DNA from 4 places in the Lysinibacillus sp. OF-1 genome. Region 1 is predicted to be linked to each of the others. Evidence: riboswitches for the same ligand, from Rfam matches in the RefSeq annotation. Region 1 holds a riboswitch; each other region holds the start of a gene.
The links. A riboswitch is a leader RNA that binds a small molecule or an ion and turns the genes downstream of it on or off. The one in region 1 is predicted to bind cobalamin.
Positions count from the first base shown of each region.

Region 2: another riboswitch for cobalamin. It lies ahead of mmgD (citrate synthase); the one in region 1 lies ahead of cobT (nicotinate-nucleotide--dimethylbenzimidazole phosphoribosyltransferase).
Region 3: another riboswitch for cobalamin. It lies ahead of NV349_RS21215 (hypothetical protein); the one in region 1 lies ahead of cobT (nicotinate-nucleotide--dimethylbenzimidazole phosphoribosyltransferase).
Region 4: another riboswitch for cobalamin. It lies ahead of NV349_RS13470 (energy-coupling factor ABC transporter permease); the one in region 1 lies ahead of cobT (nicotinate-nucleotide--dimethylbenzimidazole phosphoribosyltransferase).

Region 1 is NZ_CP102798.1:1,218,998-1,224,675, reverse strand. Features, by position in the region: gene NV349_RS05720 (trimeric intracellular cation channel family protein) at 117-722, shown strand; gene cobT (nicotinate-nucleotide--dimethylbenzimidazole phosphoribosyltransferase) at 797-1,852, opposite strand; cobalamin riboswitch at 1,947-2,122, opposite strand; gene NV349_RS05710 (DMT family transporter) at 2,195-3,049, opposite strand; gene NV349_RS05705 (hypothetical protein) at 3,338-3,733, shown strand; gene NV349_RS05700 (rhodanese-like domain-containing protein) at 4,279-4,581, opposite strand; gene hfq (RNA chaperone Hfq) at 4,678-4,908, opposite strand; gene miaA (tRNA (adenosine(37)-N6)-dimethylallyltransferase MiaA) at 5,006-5,678, opposite strand, start outside.
Region 2 is NZ_CP102798.1:2,289,954-2,295,631, reverse strand. Features, by position in the region: gene prpB (methylisocitrate lyase) at 1-23, opposite strand, end outside; gene prpD (2-methylcitrate dehydratase) at 198-1,631, opposite strand; gene mmgD (citrate synthase) at 1,730-2,851, opposite strand; cobalamin riboswitch at 3,045-3,239, opposite strand; gene NV349_RS11105 (NUDIX hydrolase) at 3,488-3,973, shown strand; gene NV349_RS11100 (hypothetical protein) at 4,029-4,310, opposite strand; gene NV349_RS11095 (SHOCT-like domain-containing protein) at 4,320-4,706, opposite strand; gene NV349_RS11090 (DUF2089 domain-containing protein) at 4,720-5,085, opposite strand; gene NV349_RS11085 (ABC transporter ATP-binding protein) at 5,358-5,678, opposite strand, start outside.
Region 3 is NZ_CP102798.1:4,336,200-4,341,877, forward strand. Features, by position in the region: gene NV349_RS21210 (ABC transporter substrate-binding protein) at 1-856, opposite strand, end outside; gene NV349_RS21215 (hypothetical protein) at 840-1,397, opposite strand; cobalamin riboswitch at 1,551-1,750, opposite strand; gene NV349_RS21220 (glutathione peroxidase) at 1,850-2,395, opposite strand; gene NV349_RS21225 (hypothetical protein) at 2,480-3,028, opposite strand; gene ytvI (sporulation integral membrane protein YtvI) at 3,119-4,177, shown strand; gene NV349_RS21235 (C40 family peptidase) at 4,372-5,505, opposite strand.
Region 4 is NZ_CP102798.1:2,767,686-2,773,363, forward strand. Features, by position in the region: gene cobJ (precorrin-3B C(17)-methyltransferase) at 7-1,674, opposite strand; gene NV349_RS13465 ((2Fe-2S) ferredoxin domain-containing protein) at 1,679-2,050, opposite strand; cobalamin riboswitch at 2,198-2,379, opposite strand; cobalamin riboswitch at 2,637-2,821, shown strand; gene NV349_RS13470 (energy-coupling factor ABC transporter permease) at 2,965-3,711, shown strand; gene NV349_RS13475 (energy-coupling factor ABC transporter substrate-binding protein) at 3,715-3,987, shown strand; gene cbiQ (cobalt ECF transporter T component CbiQ) at 3,994-4,767, shown strand; gene NV349_RS13485 (energy-coupling factor ABC transporter ATP-binding protein) at 4,764-5,600, shown strand.

The DNA.
Region 1 (5,678 bases):
AAGAAGCGTATGTAATGACTGATTTTGGCTATTAAATTCATAGATTCTGTTACGTCAAAAAAAGTCTTTTAACTTTTAAAAAAGAAGTTCATTTATTGATAGAAGGGGTGAAAGGGATGGCTTGGGAGGTTTTTAGTATTATTGGAACAATTGCCTTTGCTATTTCTGGGGCAATCATTGCCATGGAAGAAGAATACGATTTATTCGGTGTATATATACTCGGTATTGTCACTGCTTTTGGTGGAGGAGCTATTCGAAATTTACTCATCGGACTGCCTGTCACAACCTTATGGGGACAGGATATGATGTTTCAAATTGCACTAGCTGCGATTACGATATTTTTTATCTTCCCGCATCATCTGATTCAGCATTGGCATCGTTGGGGCAACTTCACAGATGCCATTGGCTTATCCGCATTCGCTATTCAAGGTGCACTCTATGCAGTGAAGCTAGATATGCCAATTAGCGCAGTCGTTGTAGCTGCTGTTTTAACAGGTTCAGGTGGTGGTATTGTGCGAGATTTATTAGCTAGACGGAAGCCGCTAGTTCTCCGTGATGAAGTCTATGGTGTTTGGGCTGCTCTCGCAGGGCTTGTTATCGGATTTGAAGTTTTGACTGGAGACATTTTCCTTTATGTATTATTTGCAGTGATTACAGCATTACGCATTCTTTCCTATATGATGAAGTGGCGTTTGCCTTTGCGAAGGTTGAATCGGGCATAGATACTGTAATTGATAAAAAAATGAATAAGCGCAAATAGTTAATGAACTCTTTGCGCTTATTTGTTATTCAGTAACTATTTAGCCAAAAGATTCATGGCTTCTTCTAATGTCACCATATTTTTCATCATAGAACAAGCAGCATCTAAAAGAGGAAAAGCTAGAGCAGCACCAGAGCCTTCGCCTAATCGCATGTTCATATGCAGCATTGGCTCTACACCAAGTAATGATGCGGCAATTTTAGCCCCTGGTTCCTCTGAAGCATGGGAAGGTATGATAAAGTCTTTTACTTTCGGTTCAATTTGATAAGCAATAAGCGCAGCAATAGTCGAAATAAAACCATCAATAATAACAGGTTTTCGGTGACTTGCGGCAGCCAGCATGATACCAGCCATAGCCCCTATCTCTAGCCCTCCAACTTTAGCTAGAACATCAATGATATCGTTAGGATTAGGGTTGTTGAGAGTAATTGCTTTTTCAATTACTGCTGCTTTATGAGCAATCCCTCCTTGACCAACTCCTGCGCCAAACCCTGTTATTTCAATAGGGTCATAGCCAGTCAAAGCAGCTAATATGGCAGTGCTCGGCGTTGTATTACCAATGCCCATTTCACCTGTTCCAAGTAGGTTGGCTCCTTTTGTGATTTCATCTGTTGCCACATGAATCCCCACTTCAATGGATTGAATAGCCTCTTCTCTTGACATAGCAGGGCCCTGTGCCATGTTATCTGTGCCATGTTTAATTTTATGAATGATAACACCTGCATCAAGCGGAATATCTTCTTTTACCCCAACATCTACTGTTACTACCTTTGCATTGGTAATGCCCGCAATCGCACAAACGCCTGTACCTCCCTTAGGAAAATTTAATGTTTGAAAGACCGTAACATCTTGTGGATTCGTTGTTATGCCTTCCTCACAAACGCCATGATCTGCTGCACAGACAATCATCACTTTTTTATCGACCATTGGATATAATTGTCCTGTTATGCCTGAAAGCTGTACGGCAAGTGATTCTAGTTTACCCAAGCTACCTGGGGGCTTACAAAGCGCATCAATTCGCTTTCTAGCTTGGTCCATACTATTCATATCAGCCCCTTGGATATTTTGAATTGTGTCTTGTAATAATTGCATTATTGTTTCTCCTCTCGTTCTACATGAAGACAAAATAAAAAGTCTGTAGTTTATTGTCATGACAAATAAACTACAGACTTTTCCATCATCTATATACTTCCGAAGCAAGTAGGCAGGTCTCCTGGCTCAAGCTCAACATATCATCGTGCCTTCCCAGCGATTCGCTAGTGGCATTTACGATGACACTCCCTTATACAGTGGCGGGTCCGCTAAAGTTTTTCACTTTATTCCCTATTCTCCCTATTGGGCACCTAATGCTTTTATTAAACTATTTATAATCTACGACAGCGTATTTTTTCTGTCAATATTAGAATACTCGCCTTGTACCATTTCTTCGGTTACCTATTCTTTTTCTATTTCGCTTAGCAATGTTGAGCCTAATAATAGGACCGCTCCTATTATTTGTAGAAGCGCCATTTTTTCTCCTATAATCATCGTGGAAATTACTAATGATGTCAGTGGATCAATATAGCTAAGAATGGCTATACTTTGTCCTTTTAACTGTGACATGCCTAAAAAGAACAATAAAAATCCAACCCCTGCATGGACAAGGCCTAATGTAATTAAGAATAGGACTGATTCAAAACTGATTTTCATGACCTGAAATCCTGTAGTTCCAAGTAGATAGAAGCTAAGGAAAAATGCTGCTAAAGAAAGTTGAATCATTGTATTTTCTGGTTCCTTTAAGCCACATATAAATTTATTTGTCAATGTTAGCGCTGTGTAAAAGCATGCCGCGATAAGACCGTAGACAATGCCTATAAAATGCTCACTGTCCCCAGTGCCTTGACTTTGGACAATCAAATATAGTCCGATAAGGGCCACACAGACATACATTATTTTTCTGCCAACTAGCTTCTCTTTTAAAATAATTGGAGATAAACAGATAACGAGTACTGGTGCAAAATAATAACTCAATGCAGCATTGGCAATCGTTGTTGCTTTATAAGCCTGAAATAAAAAAATCCAGTTCCCACACAAGGCGATACTAGAAAGTATTAATTTCCACTTATTTTTTATAATCTCTAATTTCGAAAAACTTTTCTTTTTATAAATAAAAATCACTACTAAAAAACAAGCACCTATTAAACTCATCCAAAAAGCGATTTCACTTGAAGATAACGGAATATACTTGGCAAAAACACCAACTGCTCCAAAAATAATCATGGATAATACAAATGCTAATTTTCCGCTCATTACAAATACCTACTTTCTACGTATAAAGTATTAACCTATACAGTAGAATCTATTGAAAATGAGCAAACTGTTATTGTATGCCTAAACAGTAGATTCTACTGTAAAGACATTGTTGGGGGTGCTATTGAACAAAACATACAAAATCCCTCCTTCACCTACATAATTGTAACATATTTCTGAAAATTAAAGAGTAAGTTTTATAAAGAAAGGGGTCACTAATCCCTTCATACTATTATGAGTATGTACAATATAAGGTAAGTCATAAATTTTCTTTGAGGAGGAGTTAGGATGAATGCAAGAGAATTGAGAAATGCTATTGCGGAGACTTGTGAAAATTATGATAGTCACTACGCTCAGTTAGTGAAACCAATCAATCAGTTATTAATGAATGTCGATGCTAGTATAAGTAACGAAACAGCGAATATAATCATCGAAAATTTGAAGTTATATTATAGCGGGGATAAATACATGACGGAATGTCACTTCGATGAGAGTGAAAATTTCTTAAAAGATGGTCTTGAACTTCTTCAAAAGGGGGATCTTGCGAATGGTACTTTACAAATATATGGTGCTGGTTTAAATTTTTCCAGTTATGCTTTAAAGGTTCGTGGGCAAAAAAATGTGAATCCGTATATTAACTTTGAAAAAAATTTCAGCCTCATCATGAACACACTCCGAAAATAAGTATATAAAAAAGGTGATGTCAATGATAGAAACAGCCACTTTGAAAAGCGAGAGGTTGATTTCCGTTCCACCAGCGTCCTTTCAGGGGGCGTCCGATGATGAGCCGCTTCACTCACTGCGTTCGCTCCAAGGTCCCCTCTGTGACGCTAAATCCCCTAGGAGTGACACTGGCTCCACTCCAATCAACCATATGTAAAAGTGGCTTTTCCTTCTCTTTCATACGAACCGTAGTGAACAAAATAGCCCATTATTTGTCTGATGAGAGAAAGGATAGCCCTTTATTTTCAATGTGAAGAAGTGGTAAGTAACAACACCCCTCCATAAAGAGTAGTGAACACCTTTGCTAAAAAGGTACCATTTTTATGCATTGGAATGGAAGGCTACTTGACTCCCGTGGGATAGTGAGACAGGCGAGCCTCTAAACGGAGCGGTAGCAGAGGAAGCGGCTCGGCGCTCGCTACCAGGAAAGCAAGTAGCCTGCAACGGAAATCCATTTTCACCCTTCACAAAAATGCTATGGATGGTTTTATTTTTCATTATGTCATTTATTTAAATTCTAATTCTCCATCGTAAGCTAGCATGCCGCCTTCAAGATTTGTTACATCAAATCCTTGCGCTTCTAAATAAGCACATGCATTAGCAGAACGAGCACCAGCCTTACAAACAACAATATATGGCTTTTCTACGTCTAATTCCTCTAAACGTTCCGGGATTGTCCCAAGGGCAATGTGCTTGGCACCAGGAATCATGCCGTGTGCTACTTCATCCTCTTCACGTACATCAATAATATATAGGTCCTCATTTGCATCTAATCGTTCTAGTAATTGTGTTGTTTCCATTGATTTCATGAACTTTTTTCCTCCAAAATTTCAAATTCCACTTACATTATAGCTTGTAACAAAAAAAACAGCCAGTGTGGTGAACACAAGCTGTTTAACAATTTTTTATCCTTCTGTCTCTAAAAACTCTATTTGTTTTGCTGGAACGAATGTAGAAATGGCGTGCTTGTAGATTAGGTGCTGCTTATTTTCAGCATCCATTAATAAAACTGTAAAATTGTCATATGATTTCACAGTCCCTTTTAACTGAAATCCATTTAACAGAAATACAGTTACAAAAACACTGTTTTTACGTAGTTGGTTCAAGAACGTATCTTGCAAGTTGATTGATTTCATCAAATAGCCTCCCCACTAACTTTCTACCTCTTCACTCCTATAGTAGCATGTTCTACCAATTTATCAATTAGTAATTTTTAGAAATTTTTCTTAATTATTATAATTGTTCATCCGTCGTAATAAAATGGACATCCATTTTATTGCGAAAATAGGTAAGTTGTCTTTTTGCATAGCGGCGTGAATTTTGTTTTAAGCTATCAATAGCTTCTTCGAGGGTACATTTGCCATCCAAATAATCATACAATTCCTTATAGCCAATTGCTTGTATGGACTGCACATTTCGAATATTTTGCTGCCATAAACCTTTGACTTCTTCTAAAAGGCCATTGTCCATCATTAAATCAACACGACGGTTAATGCGGTCATAAAGCACTTCACGGGTCATATTTTGACCTAACCCCAAAATGACATGCTTATAAAGAGGTACTTCCCCTCGGTTTTGTGCTTCAGCTGCTTTGGATACACCGCTTAATTCCAGCATTTCTAATGCACGAATGACACGACGCGTATTGTTTGGATGAATCGTCTCCGCTGTTTGAGGGTCTAGTTGTTTTAATTTATCATGCATTGCCTCAGGGCCAAGCTTTGCTAATTCATCATAGTAGGCTTTTCGTGCTTCCTCATCAACTTTCTCATCAGTAAATTGGAAATCATAGAGGACCGCTTGTACATATAAGCCTGAGCCACCTACTATAATGGGTAATTTTTGTCGAGATTGGATTTCTGCAATTTTTGCTCGGACTAATTTTTGATAATCCGCTACTGAAAAA
Region 2 (5,678 bases), 1.1 Mb from region 1:
GCTTCATTTACAATCCACGCCATCTATAAAAACCTCCTAATAATCAATGATGCCTCGGCATATTTACGTCCGAAAGCGGCTGTGATGCAGGTCAGTTAGCCGTTATCGCAAGGATGGGAGGATTTTAGGCTAACATCCTTTATTAACTCCTTCCCGATTCGTGACATTCGCCAGAGGCTTTAATTTCCTGAAAGAAGTTAAACAAATAAATTAACGAATTCATGAACAGCACTATTTTCAAGAAGTGCTTGATCAGCACAAACTTCATTAATCTTACTGTATTGTTTTTGGGAATAATGGGTGCTAATGTTTTGCTGGAACTTATCGATGATTTGAGGGAATGCTTCCTCACGACGGAAACGGTGTCCTAAAGGATATTCACATTCAATAAGCTCAGATGATGTGCCATCTTTGTAATAAACTTGAACAGCATTGGCAATCGAACGTTTCTCAGGATCTAGGTAATCAATTGTATATTGGGGTTTTTCCACAACCACCATTTTATTTCTTAAATTATCGATACGTGGATCTGCAGCCACTTCATCTTCATAGTGGTCTGCTGTAATATCGCCATAGATAAGCCCTATTGCTGTAATGTATTGAAGACAGTGATCACGATCAGCTGGGTTATTAAGAGGTCCTTCCTTATCGATAATTCGTATAGCGGATTCATGGGTCGTAATTTGAATGCGTTCAATGTCCTGTAAACGATTTTTCACTTCATTGTGTAAATGAACGGCACATTCGGCAGCTGTTTGTGCATGGAATTCAGCTGGATAAGAAACTTTAAATAGAACATTTTCCATCACATAAGATGCTAGTGGTCTAGCAAGCTTTAATTCTTGCTTATTAAAGAGAACATCTTGGAAGCCCCAGCCAGGTGCAGATAAGGCCGTTGCATAGCCCATTTCGCCTTTCACAGCCATCATGGCTAAGTGTACTGCCCTGCTTGTTGCATCACCAGCAGCCCATGATTTTCTAGAACCCGTATTCGGTGCATGGCGATATGTTCGTAGGCTCGAATTATCAATCCAAGCATTTGATAAGGCGTTGACAATTTCCTGATGAGTGCCACCTAATGCCTTTGTCACAACAGCTGTTGTCGCAATTTTGACAAACAGTACATGGTCTAACCCAACACGATTTAAGCTATTTTCTAATGCGAGAATACCTTGTATTTCATGGGCCTGTATCATCATTTCTAATACGTCTTTCATTTTAAGTGGCTCTTTCCCTTCAGCAACACGCACGCGACTCAAATAATCAGCCACAGCTAATATGCCCCCTAAATTATCGGAAGGGTGTCCCCATTCAGCCGCAAGCCAAGTGTCGTTGTAATCCAGCCAACGAATCATACAACCGATATTAAAGGCACCTTTTACAGGATCAAGAACATAGGAAGTGCCTGGAACTCGTGTACCATTAGGAACGACTGTGCCTGGTACTACTGGGCCAAGAAGTTTCGTGCATTCAGGATATTGTAAGGCCAAAATGCCACACCCTAATGTATCTAATAATACATAGCGTGCCGTTTCGTATGCTTCTTCACTTGTAATAGTTGTATTGACTACATAATCCGCAATATCTGTAAGTAATTGATCTGTCTTAGATATGTCATTTGTTTTAATCATCTATATCTTCCCTTCAAGGCATGAATTTGATATACTAGTATGCTGATAGGCATTGGTCAGAATGCCCATCAGCTCTATGGCGAGTTGTTAAAACTTGATTATACCGACAATTCTTCAAGGTTATGACGCTCGCCAATATAATGGACACGAGGTCTAAATAATCGGTTATTGTCATGCTGCTCAATGACGTGAGCACATAAGCCAATTGTTCGTGAGCCAAAAAAGATAGGTGTATAGATTTCAATTGGCAAGCCAAGCATGTAGTATACTGGTGCTGCATAATAATCTAAATTTGGGTACAAGCCCTTTTCTTGTGCCATCACCTTCTCACCAGCTTCACACATGTGATATAAGCGATCATCCCCTTGTGCCAAACATAATTTATGCAAAGCCTCTTTCATAATTTGTGCTCTTGGGTCCATCTTTTTCATATAAACACGGTGACCAAAGCCCATAATCTTTTCTTTATTTTGCAGTTTATTTTTCAGCAAGGCTTCAAAGCCTGCTACTGTTTTGGCTTCTAGAAGCATGTACATGACTGCCTCGTTGGCCCCTCCATGTAAATTTCCTTTCAATGATGCGACAGCTCCAGTTAAAGCACCGTACAAATCAGATTGTGTAGAGGCAATAACACGAGCTGTAAACGTCGAATTTGGCATCTCATGCTCACTATATAAAACGAGAGACTGATCAAAAATTTCTTCTTCTAACGCCGTTGGTTTTCTACCAGTAATCATGTAATAAAAATTGGCGCTATAGGAAAGCTGACTATCTGGCTCCACAACATCTTGTCCGTTTAAGACACGATAGCTATTGGCTACGATGTTAGGCATACCGCCTAAAAGTCTATAAGCTCGCGTCAAGTTCATTTCAGTAGAACGATCATTGATGTGCTGATCAAAGCCTGCTAAAACAGAAATTCCAGTTCTCAGTCCATCCATCGCATGTGTTTCATTAGGCAAGAGCTTGAAGATTTGGAAGATCTCTTGTGGAACCTGATAATGTGCTTTTAATTTGTCCTGTAAGTCAGCCTGTTGCTCGGCAGTAGGAATTTCGCCATGCAGTAGTAGGTAGACAATGTCTAAATACGAATATCTTTGTGATAATTCAATCAAGTCGTAGCCTCGAATAACAATTTGACTTCCTACAGTGTCTAAAAAAGATAATTTTGTTTCAGCAGCAATGACCCCATCAAGACCTGGTGAATAAGTTAACTCCATTCAATGACAGCCCCTTTGTTTAATTATTCTTGTAAGCGTTACCATTCCAACACGAAAGAACAACAAAAAAACAACTTCTACCCCTTTTTAGAAGTTGTTAATCTACAAAAGCATGACAGACCAAATAACAGTGAATTTACAGGAATTCACAAAAATCATGCAGTAGCTAACACCTCCCTATCCTCGTAGGTCAATTGATGCTTATTTTGTGGCAGGTCTCCTGACTTATAATCAACACTTCAATAACACCTTCCCATTTTGACAAACAAAACAGTGGCCTTGTTATCGAGCTCCTAAATACAGTTGCGGGACAGTGTTGGACTCTCACCAACTTCCCTTTTAATCAAATGGAATGAACCCCATTTGAACCACCAAAATTTAGCATATTCAATTTGTCTATTTACCTTAACATAGAGTTTTCAAAACAATCAATATAGGTAAAATTCAGAAAAGACTGATTATAAAAAGCTATTTTTCATTTTTGATTGACTATTCTGCATTTTTGAGCATTATTTTGTACAAAAAAAGATTGTTCATCTATACCAATAAATCCATTTTCAAGGGTTATAAGTAAAATAGAGGTCTTTATAATAAAAAAGGCGAATAGTTTTTTTATAATATAGAGGAGGAGCACATATGGGCTATATTTCAGAATTAAGGAAACACATCGGTAGTAGACCGATTATCAGTATCGGGGCGACAATTCTTGTAGTCAACGATGATAAGAAAATTCTCTTTCAACATCGTTCAGATACGTTGGATTGGGGATTACCTGGTGGCTCAATGGAACTGAATGAAACGCTAGAAGAAGCTGCTACTCGTGAACTTCATGAAGAAACAGGACTGGTAGCGAATGAATTGGACTTGATTGGTGTTTTTTCAGGGCCAGATTATTATTTTCAATATCCAAATGGGGATGAAATCTATACAGTTATTCATCTTTATAGTGCGAAAAATGTCAGTGGTATACTAGAGATGAGGGATGGTGAGAGTTTGAATCTTACCTATTTCAGTAAAAATGAGCTACCAGATTATCTTGAGAAAAGAACAAAAACACGCTTAGACAATCTAGAGGACAAATTGTGGAATTTAGATAGTTCTTTTGCAAAGAATTCTCTTTAAATAACAAAGAGCATGCTTTTTATGAAAACATGCTCTCATCTTAACTATTAGGCTATTACAGTCTAACCTTAACCTCTGTACCGTCTTGCGCCTTGACATCTACTAGCACGAGCCCTTTATAATTTTGTAGTTCCTTGATAATAGGCTTGAGCATTTCTTTGTCAATGAATGGAAAGGAAAAGTCGATTTTTTTTCTGTCGAAGTATGCCTTTGTCCATTTGTTGACACTTTGCTGAATCCATTTTGAAGTCAAAATGGAAAGAACAATGGTTAGCACAGCATATGGAACAGGAACGGTAAAGCGAACGTCTTTTGCTTTCACTTTTACATGCATCATAAGTCGCCTCTACTCAATGAAAACTGAAACGGTATCTCCGTTTGCCGATTTTATGTCCACAATTTGTCCATCTAATTCATTTTCGATGGCTTCAAGAAGAAGATTGATATCGATATCTTTCACGTATTTTTCCGATTGCGGAATACTCGCAGCGATACTGTGTCCAGCCATTAACACAGCCTTGACAAGTTTTATAGGCAAATTCACAGTGACATTATCATTTTCAGTGGACACCACACGAACCTTTAACGTTTTATCTAAATACTTCGTTTTTTCCAGAAATTTGTTACCTGACTCCTCTTTCTCTTGTAACACTTGAATCAGCTCTGACCCTTTTTCAGCATCAATTTTCCCCTCTTGAATCATGGTTAACACTTTAGTAATTTCCTCTTTCATGTAGCATTCCTCCCTATTCGTCTTTTAAGAGCTTTATGGCCTCATCAGTTGTGATTTCGCCATTTTCCAACATGCTTACAATTTTTTTCTCGTCTACTTCATTTTTCTTCTTTTGGACATAGCCAAGAGATGAGATAATGTCATTTAGCTTGCCTCGCACAGTTGGGTACGAAATGCCCAGTTCCTTTTCTACTTCCTTAATATTCCCTCGACATATTAAAAATACTTCCACAAAATGAAGCTGATCCTGTGATAAGGATGCTAGCTTCGACAATTCAAACTCATTTTCAATCGTCGTTTGACAATGAGAACACTGTAACTTCGTAATTTTTAATGTTTTACTGCAGACAGGACAATTTGTGATTACTTGATAAGCCATAGTGAACTCCTTCCTTTAAGTTAAATTGATTATATACCAAATAATTTAAAAAAGTAAATAATAAAATTAATTTATTCAATGAAAATATCAATAAAGTTAATTACCTAATTAATATTATTAATAAAAAGAAAAACACCATTCTAATGCAAAATGGCGTTTCTTTAATAGATGACTCTTACTAATGTTTGGAGCAAATGAGGTAATCCAACTGGCCTCTATCATTACCAGCCCATACCTCCATGACCATTGTATACGTGTTTTCTATATTATGATCATTTCGTTTTATGTTTTCTTTCTCGCGGGTGTGAAGGCAAAATAGCATGATATAATTGTTGTGAAGCGGGATGCTGATATGCTCCATCCTTTCCAATCTCCTCCACTAGCCGACCATGCTGCATGACAAGGATACGGTCTGACATAAAACGTGTTGCCTGTAAATCATGCGAAATGAAAATGTAGGCAAGCTGTCGCTCTTTTTGAAGTGTTTGTAGTAACTGTATAATCTTCTTCTGTAAAATCATATCAAGACTGCTAATCGCTTCATCTAAGACAATTAATTTTGGCTTTAGCGCAAGAGCTCTAGCGATGTTGAC
Region 3 (5,678 bases), 1.6 Mb from region 1:
TCTGTACTGCTTTATTTTGAACTGCTGTCACTGTATTCCATCCATCACGTGTAAGTATTTCACCTATTGGATCCTCTGTGTAGTTTACTGTCGTTAAAATAACATCTGGGTTTTTCACTATGACATCTTCCTCAGAAACTTGTGCCCAGCTGCTCAAGTCAGAAAAAACATTCTTAACATTGGCTGCATCTAGTATTTCTTGCTGGAAAGTACCAGAGCCTGCTGTATAAATATCGGGCTTAGGACTAATTTCTAAATAAACATTTTTCGGTGCTTTTACTTCCTTCACCTTTGCTTTAACGTCAGCTAATTTCGCTTTAATCTCTTCGTTTACTTCATTTCCTTTATCTGCAACACCCATTACAGCTGCGATCTGTTCGATGTCACCATAAACATCATCGAATGTAGCTGCTGATTGAATAACAAACACTTTGATTCCAGCATCTTCAAGTGGTTTCATTGCTTCCTTATCACCAATCGTATAAGCTATAACAACATCTGGCTTCAACGCTATGATTCGTTCACTGTTAAAATTCACAGAATCAGAAACCCGTTCAATTTTCTGTGCTTCCTCTGGGTAAGTATCATACTCAGTTGCTCCTACGATTTTATCACCAACACCTAGAGCAAATAAAATTTCTGTATTACTTGGTTGCAATGATACAACTGTTTTTGGTACTTCTTTAAACTCTATTTCTACACCGCGATCATCTGTCACTTTGTAGTTTGTTTGCTCTGTTTGTTGTGTATCCTGTGAAGCGTCTTTATTTTTAGTATCTACCGAAGTACCACAACCTGCTAAAATCATTGCAAGGAAGAGTACTGTTAGCCATTGAACATTAAATAATTTCTTCATTATTATTCTCCTTTTTCTTTTTCATCGGATATGATTTACTAATAAATGGTATTTCAGCTATCCCTGCTTGTTGATTCATAAAGACAGCCATAACGAAGCACACATTGGCTAATAGGCCTAAATAATCAAAAAGAATAGCTGGAACCTCTCGTTCATCCGATACTTTGTGTAATGTACGATATGATTTTTTTGCTTCACTACGGCAAAGATGTAGAGCAGCGGCAGCCTCTGTACCTTGAGGTAAGACAAAGTTTTGTATCTCTTCCTTCACATGACGAACATAAAAATCATAGCGCTCACTTAGCCAAGCAAGATCCTCTTCTGTTACGGCTAGTTTTCCACGAACCGAGCCATTGACATGGTAGGCCATAGGTAAAATAATCATTAAATCTTCTACAACAGCTTGTACATCCTCTTTCTTAACTGCAGCTAAAGCAACTCCCAAATGCGTAGTCAGACTGTCTGTTCGAATCTCAAAATCAACCGTCGAAGCTTTTTCACGCATAAATGGATAACAAGAATAACGTGCATCTTTTTTCACTTGCGATCCCCCCACTTTTCATTATGAAAATTCTTGCATAAAAAAACGCCGCTCCTTTACGCAAAGGAACGACGAAAATAACATAATAATGGCCAAATTAACATGACATAGCCTATGTATTTGCCGTATATCCTCCTAGCTTCCGAGAAGTTTTTATACGTTCAAACAAAGGTCGGTCTCCTGGCTTGTACAGTTCATTACATAAAAAACGAATGTGTGATAAAGTACCTTCCCATCTCTGTTAAGACAGTGGTAAACCTTTATACTAGCTGTACTTACAGTTGCGGAAACAGCTTCGGTTTTTCACCGAATTCCCGATTATGCTTGTTAGCACCTTTATTCTGCAAGAATAATTCACTTGTAAAGCAGTTTATCATATATTAATAGGAAAAAATAGCTGTGCTTTGAATGGATCGTCACCATTTCTAAAGAATAAGATAAACAAAACTGTTTTATAGTATAGTTTCAATTGCCTGTTCAATATCAAGTTGTGAATCTGTTGGTTCAAAGCGTGCAACGGTCTTGCCGTTAGCATCTACTAAAAACTTTGTAAAGTTCCAGCGAATATTACGACCATCTAAAAAGTTAGGGGCAAGTTGAACAATTGCCTCAGCAAGCATTTTTTCCTGCATGCTCGCCTTGCCAAACTCTCGAAAATCCACTTCATGTTTTAAATAATTGAATAATGGGTGGGTAGTCTCTCCATTTACTTGTACAAGCTCAAAAATTGGGAAGGTAACGCCATAATTCACTTTACAAAGATGCGTAGTCTCCTCGCCATCTTCAGGATTTTGATGACCAAATTGATCGCAAGGAAATCCTAGAACGACAAAATTATCTTTCCCATATTTATCATACATTTTTTGTAAGTCATCAAATTGATATGTAAATCGGCATTGATTCGCCGTATTGACAATTAGCATCGTTTTTCCACGATATGTTTCCATGGATAAAATTTCACCATTAGGTTTTCGTACTAAATAATTATAAATGCTCATGTCTTAACCCCTTTTATTTTTTCATTTATTATAGTTGACTATTCAATAATTTACCAAATAATTTGCACAAAAAACACCATCTCGTTACGTTGAACGGATGGCTGACTTATACTTCTGTTTAGATTTAACGTCCTGCTCTTCATTAATTAAACGATGGGCAATGTCTAATAACTTTATGTCACTTGTCTCGTCATATAGCTTTTTAAAAGATACAATAATATCATGGCGAATGTGAGTCGGATGCTTCTCATCTAAACAAGTTTGAAATCTCTTTGCTAAATAAGACACCACTAAGTCACTTTGTACTTGACCTGCTAGCCCAATTTTCCAAATAGCTTGTAATGCATTTCGAGCTGTAACGGATCGTTCATCATAAGTCACAGCCCAAATCTTTAAAAAATCCTCCAATACCCTTTCTTCTGGGTCACTTTTTGCGGCTAAGGCGCATAAAATTTGTGCAGCACGTGCACGTGCATGACCATCTTTGTATGTAAGTGCTTGTACAAGCTGTTCCCAGACTGCATATGTCCAATCTACGGGTTCCTGCAGAATTTTTATTAGTTCCTCGTAAGATTCAATATCGCGGTCATGCTCTGTTAGATTATTAAAAAGTTGCAAAATCTCTTTCTCCATAATTTATCCCTACCTTTATTGTTTCAGAACGTAATAAAATTTGATTTATGGTACACTTAACTTAATTTTTTTCTCAAAGAAGGTGAGTTTATGAATAAATTTAATGCTAGGAAAATGATTTTCCGATTGATTGTGATTCTTTCTCTACTTGTAGCTGCCTATTTTGTAATCCCTGTATCCATGCCTATAATACTTGCTGGTGTCAGTGCATTTTTCTTAGAACCCATTGTTATGTTCTTTAAAAGGCGATGGAAAATGTCAAGGAAAATTGTAGTTGCTTTTATATACATAGTGAGTGTTATTGTTATCTCTATTATTTGCTATATATCCATTACACAAATTATGTCGCAAATAATTATATTGTCAAAGCAAGCTCCCTATTATATTTCCAAGCTATCAGATATGTGGCTTCATATGCAAGAAAATATTTCTAAATACACAGAGGACTTTCCACCTGAAGTAAGTGCTTCGCTTCAAAAAACCACTATGGATTTCATAAAGAAAGTTGAAGAATCCTTTTTAAGCTTCTTTAATTATAACAAAGTTTCAGCATTCTTTTCAGAGATTCCAAGCCTATTTATCAGTCTTCTCGTTTATATGATTGCTTTATTCCTATTTATGCTTGATTTGCCCAAATTAAAGGAAATCACTTATAAATATTTAAAGCCTAACACAGCAAAGAAAATAAAAATCATCTTAAATCGTTTAAAAGATGCAACATTCGGTTATATGAAGGCACACTTATTTGTAAGCTTTATCATAGGTGGCGTCACACTTATTGGATTACTATTAATCCAACCGAAATATGCAGTTACGATGACCATTATTATTTGGTTAATAGATATCGTTCCTTTCCTAGGGTCCATTATTATATTAGCCCCATGGGGACTATACCATCTATTAATGGGAAACACAGCTATCGCTGTAAAATTATTCATCTTAGCTGCTATTTTACTTATTATTCGTCGTGTCGTCGAGCCTAAACTAATGGGCGACCACATTGGCTTATCCACTTTGCCAACATTAATTGCCATGTTCATTGGTCTACAGTTATTTGGTATCATCGGTTTACTCGTTGGCCCATTTGTTATCATTTTCTTTATTGCCTTAAAAGAGACAGGTGTCATTAAGCTAAATTTTAAAATTTAATGCAAAGTCATTACGCTTCGAGCTTACCTCTAATGCTCCTCTTAAACCACTGGAGATGCAAAATAAGTGTTCATCTCTCCTCGACAAAGGAGGTAGATGAACACTAAAGCAAAATAAAAAAGGTCATCTTTGTATATTTTTTCTCTACAAAGATGACCTTTTCATCATGTCAATCGTCTATTAAATATAGAGGCTTATTGAATACGACCAAAGCCTACTAAGTATTGATTCCACCAATCAAGTGATTCAATTACGATACCATTGTTTTGAGCATCGATCATTGTGTTGTTCCCTAAGTAAATACCTACGTGAGCTACACCAGAACCATAGCTGAAGAATACTAAGTCTCCAACACGTGCTTCACTTGCTGAGATACGTTGAGTTGCTAAATACTGCTGTGATGCTGTACGTGGTAAAGAAACACCTGCTTGTTTGTATGACCACTGTACAAGACCTGAACAGTCAAAGCCTGTCGATGGGTTACTACCACCCCAGACATATGGACGTCCTAGGAATTGTTTAGCTGTTGAAATAGCATCTCCTGAAGAAGCCGTACCAGCTCCTGAGCCCATAACAATTTTTTGTGGCACGCCGCCATCATTATTTTGAGTTGCTTGTACAACTGGAGTTGCTGCTTGTAGTGCACGTAAACGGGCTGCTTCTTCTTCAGCTGCTTTACGCTCTGCCTCTAAACGTTCTTCTTCTTGTTTCGTTGCAATTTGAGCTTTTAATGCAAGTGATTTCGCTTCATTTTCAGCCTTTTTCACTTCCATTTCGCTTTCCTTTTGTTGAAGCTCTTGGAATTGCTTTTGAAGCTCTTTTTGTTTTTCATCTAATGTAGCTTTTTGTTGCTCTAAGCTTGCTTTATCTGCTTCCTGTTGATCTACCAATTCTTGGTCAGCATCCATTAATGTTTTGACCGCTACGACACGATCCATTAAATCGGCAAAGCTTTTTGCTTCAAGAACGACATTTAAATAAACGCCTACAGTATTATCTTGTGCTTGGTATGCAGCCATACGCTCACTTAAAATTTTAGAACGTTGCTCGATACGTTTTTGTGTTTCAACAATACTAGCATCCACTTCTTTAATATCAGCTTGCACCTGTTTAAATACTTTCACCTTTGCGTCGATCTCTTGTTGTAACTTTGTTAATTCTTCTTGTAATTTTTTAACTTGTGCATCAATTTCAGCCTTTTTCTCAATCATTTGTTGAGAAGTTTCTTCGGCATGTACTTCTGTTGGTTGAATTGTATTAAATAATAAGCCGCCAGCTAGTGCTAATGCTAGCACCATCGACTTACGCCATTTATTGCGCTTACCCACTGATTTTCATTCCCCTTCATCTGTCAATTTCGCTCTAGATATTCTATGTAATCACTTGAACGATTCTATTTTAATCAAATGTTCTTATATTTATTTTAGCCTTTTAAAGTTTAGCATTTTCGGCATAACTTTTATACTATTTCATGTCTATTTAATACATTAGTAAAACTCGA
Region 4 (5,678 bases), 1.5 Mb from region 1:
TCCTCACTAGTCGCCGCACGGAGCTGGCTCTACTTTTATTTTGGAAGACATATCTTGATACGTAAAATGCAATATCTTTTTCACACGTTTAAAATATTTAAATAAACGTTCATTTGGGTGAGCATTTGCTTTATATTCTTCAATAATATCTGTAATTAGTGGAATCAGTTGTTCAGGCTCCAACCCTTCTACAACAGGCTGTGCTGCATGGGCCGTACGACCAACTGGCTTCGCCCCAATAAAGACATCAAATTTACTTTTGCGATAGACAATACCAATATCATCAAATACAGCCCGGTAACAGGCCATACCACAGCCGTTAAAACCGATATTTAATGTTTTCGGCAAAGACATTCCACCTAATTTTTGTTGTATTTCTTCTGCATAGGGAATCGAATCGGCCTTTTCACCATAGCAAAAATCACAAGCCTTCAAGGATAGCACATCACCAATCGGCGCTAATAAAAAGCCTACTTCCTGTAATTTCTCCGTGATACGTTCAGGGGCAGTCGTTGGGATTTTCAAATGGATTTGATGGTCTGGTGTATATTCCATCGTCCCCTCTTCCCCAACGACCTCTGCTAACGTCATCATTTGCTGAGGTGTGAAAAACTTATTCACCACTCCTGGGCTTACAGCTAATTCAAAAATGGATTCTATTTTTTGCTGTACAAGTTTCGGCGTTACTTTGACTGCACTTGTTCCTTTCACCATTGCGAGTGCCGCTGTAGCCATTTCAAGTGCTGTTTTTTTTGGCTTTGGCGTAGCGGCTACACTGGGTTTATTAAAACGCCCTGCATTAGGATCTGCTGTAAAGTCTTGTCGTGCAGTCCCTGTCTCTTGGTTCATTGCCCAAGGTTCATTTTCTTCACGTAAACGTTGATGTGGACGTAAGGGTTGTTTTTCTTCACCCAATGTATATTTACGTTGATAGCCACGTGGTGTAATCATTTTATTGTCATAGAAAAATGTCGACGAATTACCAATAATGACTGTCGTCAGCATTCCAATGTCATGCTCCAGCATTTCGGCTAATGTTGTCATCGTCACTTCTTGACGATCGCGGTAAGCACTTTTCACAAGTCCTACTGGTGTGTCAGGCGAACGATATTCTAAGAGAATGCGCTGTGCTTCGACAATTTGTCTTGTTCGGCGACCGCTTTTTGGGTTGTATAAAGCGATTACAAAATCCGCCATAGCGGCTGCCTCGACGCGCTTGGCAATTAAATTCCATGGTGTTAGATGGTCACTTAAACTAATCGTACAGGCATCATGCATAATCGGGGCACCAAGTAAGCTAGCACATGAATTGATGGCAGAAATACCAGGGACAATTTCTACCTCAATCCCCGTTGCTTCTGTCCAGCCTAGCTCAATCAATACCTCATACACTAATCCCGCCATACCATAGACACCCGCATCACCACTTGAAATGACTGAGACAATGCTTCCAGCCTCTGCTTGGCGCACCGCTTCCTGCGCACGGGACACCTCTTCGGTCATTCCAGTACTGACAATCGACTTCGCACTGACTAAATCTTGAATCAACTCCACGTAGGTTTTGTAGCCTATGATCATATCACTTTGTTGTAATGCCTCTACCGCCCGTGTCGTAATATGCTTAAAGTCTCCAGGTCCAAAGCCCACTACGAAAATTTTTCCTTTTTGCGCCATGTTGTTACCCCTCTTTCACCTTTTCGATCCCTTTAATGGCTGTCGTTTGTGCTGTACGCTGTAATGTACCTTCACGAAGTGTAAAGACATGTTCGTTGTATAAGGATTCATGATGTAAATCTTGTACAAGTGTTCTAGCATGCTCTGTTGATGGTACACGATACCAATTCCCTTGCGGATAGGCGATGACCACACAAGCATCCTTGCATCGTCCATTACAGCGCGTTCTTGTTGTATGTATCTCTTGATCAAGTGCTTGCTGTTGTATTTCTTCTCGAATAGCTAGGGTAATTTCCTCCCCACCTTTGTTCATGCAACTACTACCATTACAAATAAAGAGATGTGTTTTCATCCCCTCTAAATTCCATGTTGTCATCTTCTGTCTCCCCTCATTTGCTTTCTGGAAAAAGAAAAACCTTTACTCTAATTACGAAGAGTAAAGGTTTTGTAGAAGCCAAATAAAAACGAATAAAATAAAATACAGGTACTCGCTCTTGCTTCAACTTCTCCCTCCGAAAAGTTTGCATGCACAATCAAATAAGCAGGTTTCCTGACTTAAGCTTCATTTTACTATCGCACCTTCCCAAGTTTGCACCAGTGGCTTTGCGATTTCATCAGCTATTACAGTAGCGGGGGCTGTATTGGATTTTCACCAATTTCCCTATTATCTCGAGTTATTCGAGCACTTATCGACGTTTTATATGAAATTTATTATCTTCTTAATAGAATAGAAAACTGTCTCTATCATATCTCATTATTTTAAAATTTCAATATTTCTATAAAAATTTATGACAATTTTATCAATTTTGTGTGTAGACCGGGTATAAAAATTATAATATCTCCCTATTTATGACAATTCAGTAGTTATCAGAATCTTCTCTATTGACCTTCAATTGAAAATATTTTTAAAAAAAGTATAGCATATTTATGGAAAATCATGTTACACTTTGTCGTGAAATCTCACAACTTAATGTTTTTTCGGTGTAAAATACTTATCATTTTGCTTAAAAGGGAAGCCGGTTTGAGTCCGGCGCGGTCCCGCCACTGTATTAGGGAGCTTTATAGAACATGTCACTGTCCAACGGATGGGAAGACCTATAAAGTGTTGAACTAGAGCCAGGAGACCTGCCGAAAAATATGTGATCGTTTCAGCCTACGAGGATAGGTGTGCGGCTTAGCAGATGAGAATGTTATTTGCTTTTTTAGCTATGCACTTTTCCAACAACGGAGAAGTGCTTTTTTATTTACGCACGCTACATTCTAAAAATCTATTAGTAAGGAGGAAAGCTTTTGAAATTTTCATGGTGGAAACTTAGTTATTTTTTATTGGCCTTTTTACTCGTGCCAAAACGTGCCTTTGCTATGCATATCATGGAAGGTTTTTTACCAATCGAATGGGCTATTTTTTGGTGGGTCATCTCTATCCCATTTATTATTCTAGGATTGCGCTCCATTCGCAAAACAATTGAAGAAAACCCTGAAACCAAAATGCTTTTAGGTCTTTCAGGAGCCTTTGCTTTTGTGCTGTCGGCGTTAAAAATCCCTTCGGTTACAGGTAGTTGCTCCCACCCAACTGGTGTTGGACTTGGAACGGTTTTATTCGGACCTCTCGCTATGAGTGTCATCGGAACGATTGTTTTATTATTCCAATCTTTATTATTAGCACATGGTGGGATTACCACTTTAGGAGCGAACGCCTTCTCTATGGCGATTGTAGGCCCATTTATTGCTTACTTTGTCTTTAAAGGGGCTCAAAAAATAGGGTTGTCATTTTCACTAGCTGTTTTTTTTGCTGCGATGCTTGGTGACTTAAGTACATATGTTGTGACTTCTGTACAGTTAGCATTAGCCTTCCCTTCAGAGGTTGGCGGCTTTATGGCATCGTTTACAAAGTTCGCAGGTATTTTTGCCTTAACTCAAATTCCGTTAGCGGTGAGTGAAGGAATTTTAACGGTCATTGTGATGAATTTCTTGAAAAAGTACAATGTCAGCGAATTAAAAATGTTGCGTGTTTTCTCAACAAAGGAGGCACATTAGTAGATGAAACGAAATTTATTACTATTAGCGATTGTTGTGCTGTTAGCTATCATCCCATTGTTTATACAAAAAGGTGCAGAATTTGGTGGTGCTGATGGAGAGGCAGAAGCAGCCATTGGCGAAATCAATGCAGAATATGAACCGTGGTTTGAAAGCTTATGGGAGCCACCAAGTGGTGAAATTGAAAGCTTATTATTCGTGCTACAGGCAGCTATTGGAGCTGGTTTTATTGGCTACTTCATCGGCTATATGCGCGGCAAGCATAAAGAAGGTTAACCCGTTATGTTACTCATTGATAAGTATGCGTATCTTAATAAGCTAGCGTCCGTTCATCCGCTAGAAAAAATGATATTTTCAATTGGTCTACTTCTCGTAACGCTCATCATGAGAGATGAACGACTTTCACTCATTACATTTTTTGTAATGAGTGCTTTTATCATTTTAGGTGCAAAAATTCCGCTTACCTACTATGTTAAGTTATTATTGCTACCTGGATTTTTCTTACTAACAAGTCTTGTATCCATCTTGCTGTCAATCACACCAGCAACTCATGTATTACCTGCCCATCTGTGGTCTTTTACGTGGATGAATTGGACAATTTTCATCGGAAAAGCAAGTGCCCTGTCCGCCCAACAATTGTTCTTTATTGTCCTTGGCAGTAGTAGTTGTTTATACTTTTTAATTTTGACCACATCCGTACAAGGGATTTGCTATGTGCTCCGACAATGGCGACTGCCCTCTTTATTGGTTGAGCTTATTGAACTAACCTATCGTTTTATTTTTATATTTTTAGAAAGCATGTACAGAATACATCTTGCCCAGCAAGCGCGTCTTGGCTACCATTCTCCAATGCAATGGCTACGCTCCGTATCCATGCTTATTGTGGCGCTATTTGCTGAAATGTTTCAGCGTAGTCGTGAGCTTAATAATGCCATGCAGTCACGGGGTGGCGAAGCCGTCTACTGGCAAGAGATGGGCTCCTATAGCAAGAAAAATTGGCTAGGCATAGCGACACTATTCCTATTCCTCATTGTATATGGAGGGTACTTCTCATGACAGCATTCTATTTTGAACTAAACCGCTTGTCCTATGCCTATGCAGATGGTACGAAGGCATTGTCAGACATTACTTTACACATTCCAAAAGGAAAAAAAATTGCCATCCTTGGTCATAATGGCGCTGGAAAATCAACATTGTTTCAGCATCTTAATGGTATTTTACAACCGTCAGCTGGGACGATTGTTTTTGATGGCAACGAGCTTCAATATAGTCGAAAAGCTTTAAAGGCACTTCGCCAGCAAGTTGGCATTGTTTTTCAAGATGCGGATCATCAACTTTTTTCAGGTACTGTCAAGCAAGATATCGCATTTGGACCACTAAATCTTGGCTGGTCTACCGAAAAAATCGAAGAAAAAATAGCATGGGCTGTTGCGCAAACGGAAATAGGCGATTTACTCGAAAAACCTATTCACTTTCTAAGCGTAGGTCAGAAAAAGCGTGTGGCGATGGCAGGTGTTTTAGCGATGGAGCCCTCTGTCCTCTTATTAGATGAGCCAACAGCAGGCCTTGACAATTATTATGCTACCCAAGTTCTACAGTACCTAGGTAAATTAGAAGACGGCGAAAGAACCATTTTACTTGCTACCCATGACATTCCCCTTGCTTATGAATGGGCGGATCAAATCATTGTCATGGAGGCAGGGAATATCATTTATAACGGAGACCCGATCGAGTTGTTTTATGAAGAAGAATTGCTGCAACGTGCACATCTCGAACGTCCATGGGTTTTTGATATGTTCATGACATTACAAAAAAAGAAGCTATTGCAGGAAAACATTACACCCCCCCGCTCCAAGTATGAATTACAACAATTAATAGAACAATTGTAGACAAAAGTCATCGAGAAATTCTCTCTCGATGGCTTTATCATTTTTTATTTTCTTTCATATTCAAAAATTAGTAAACTA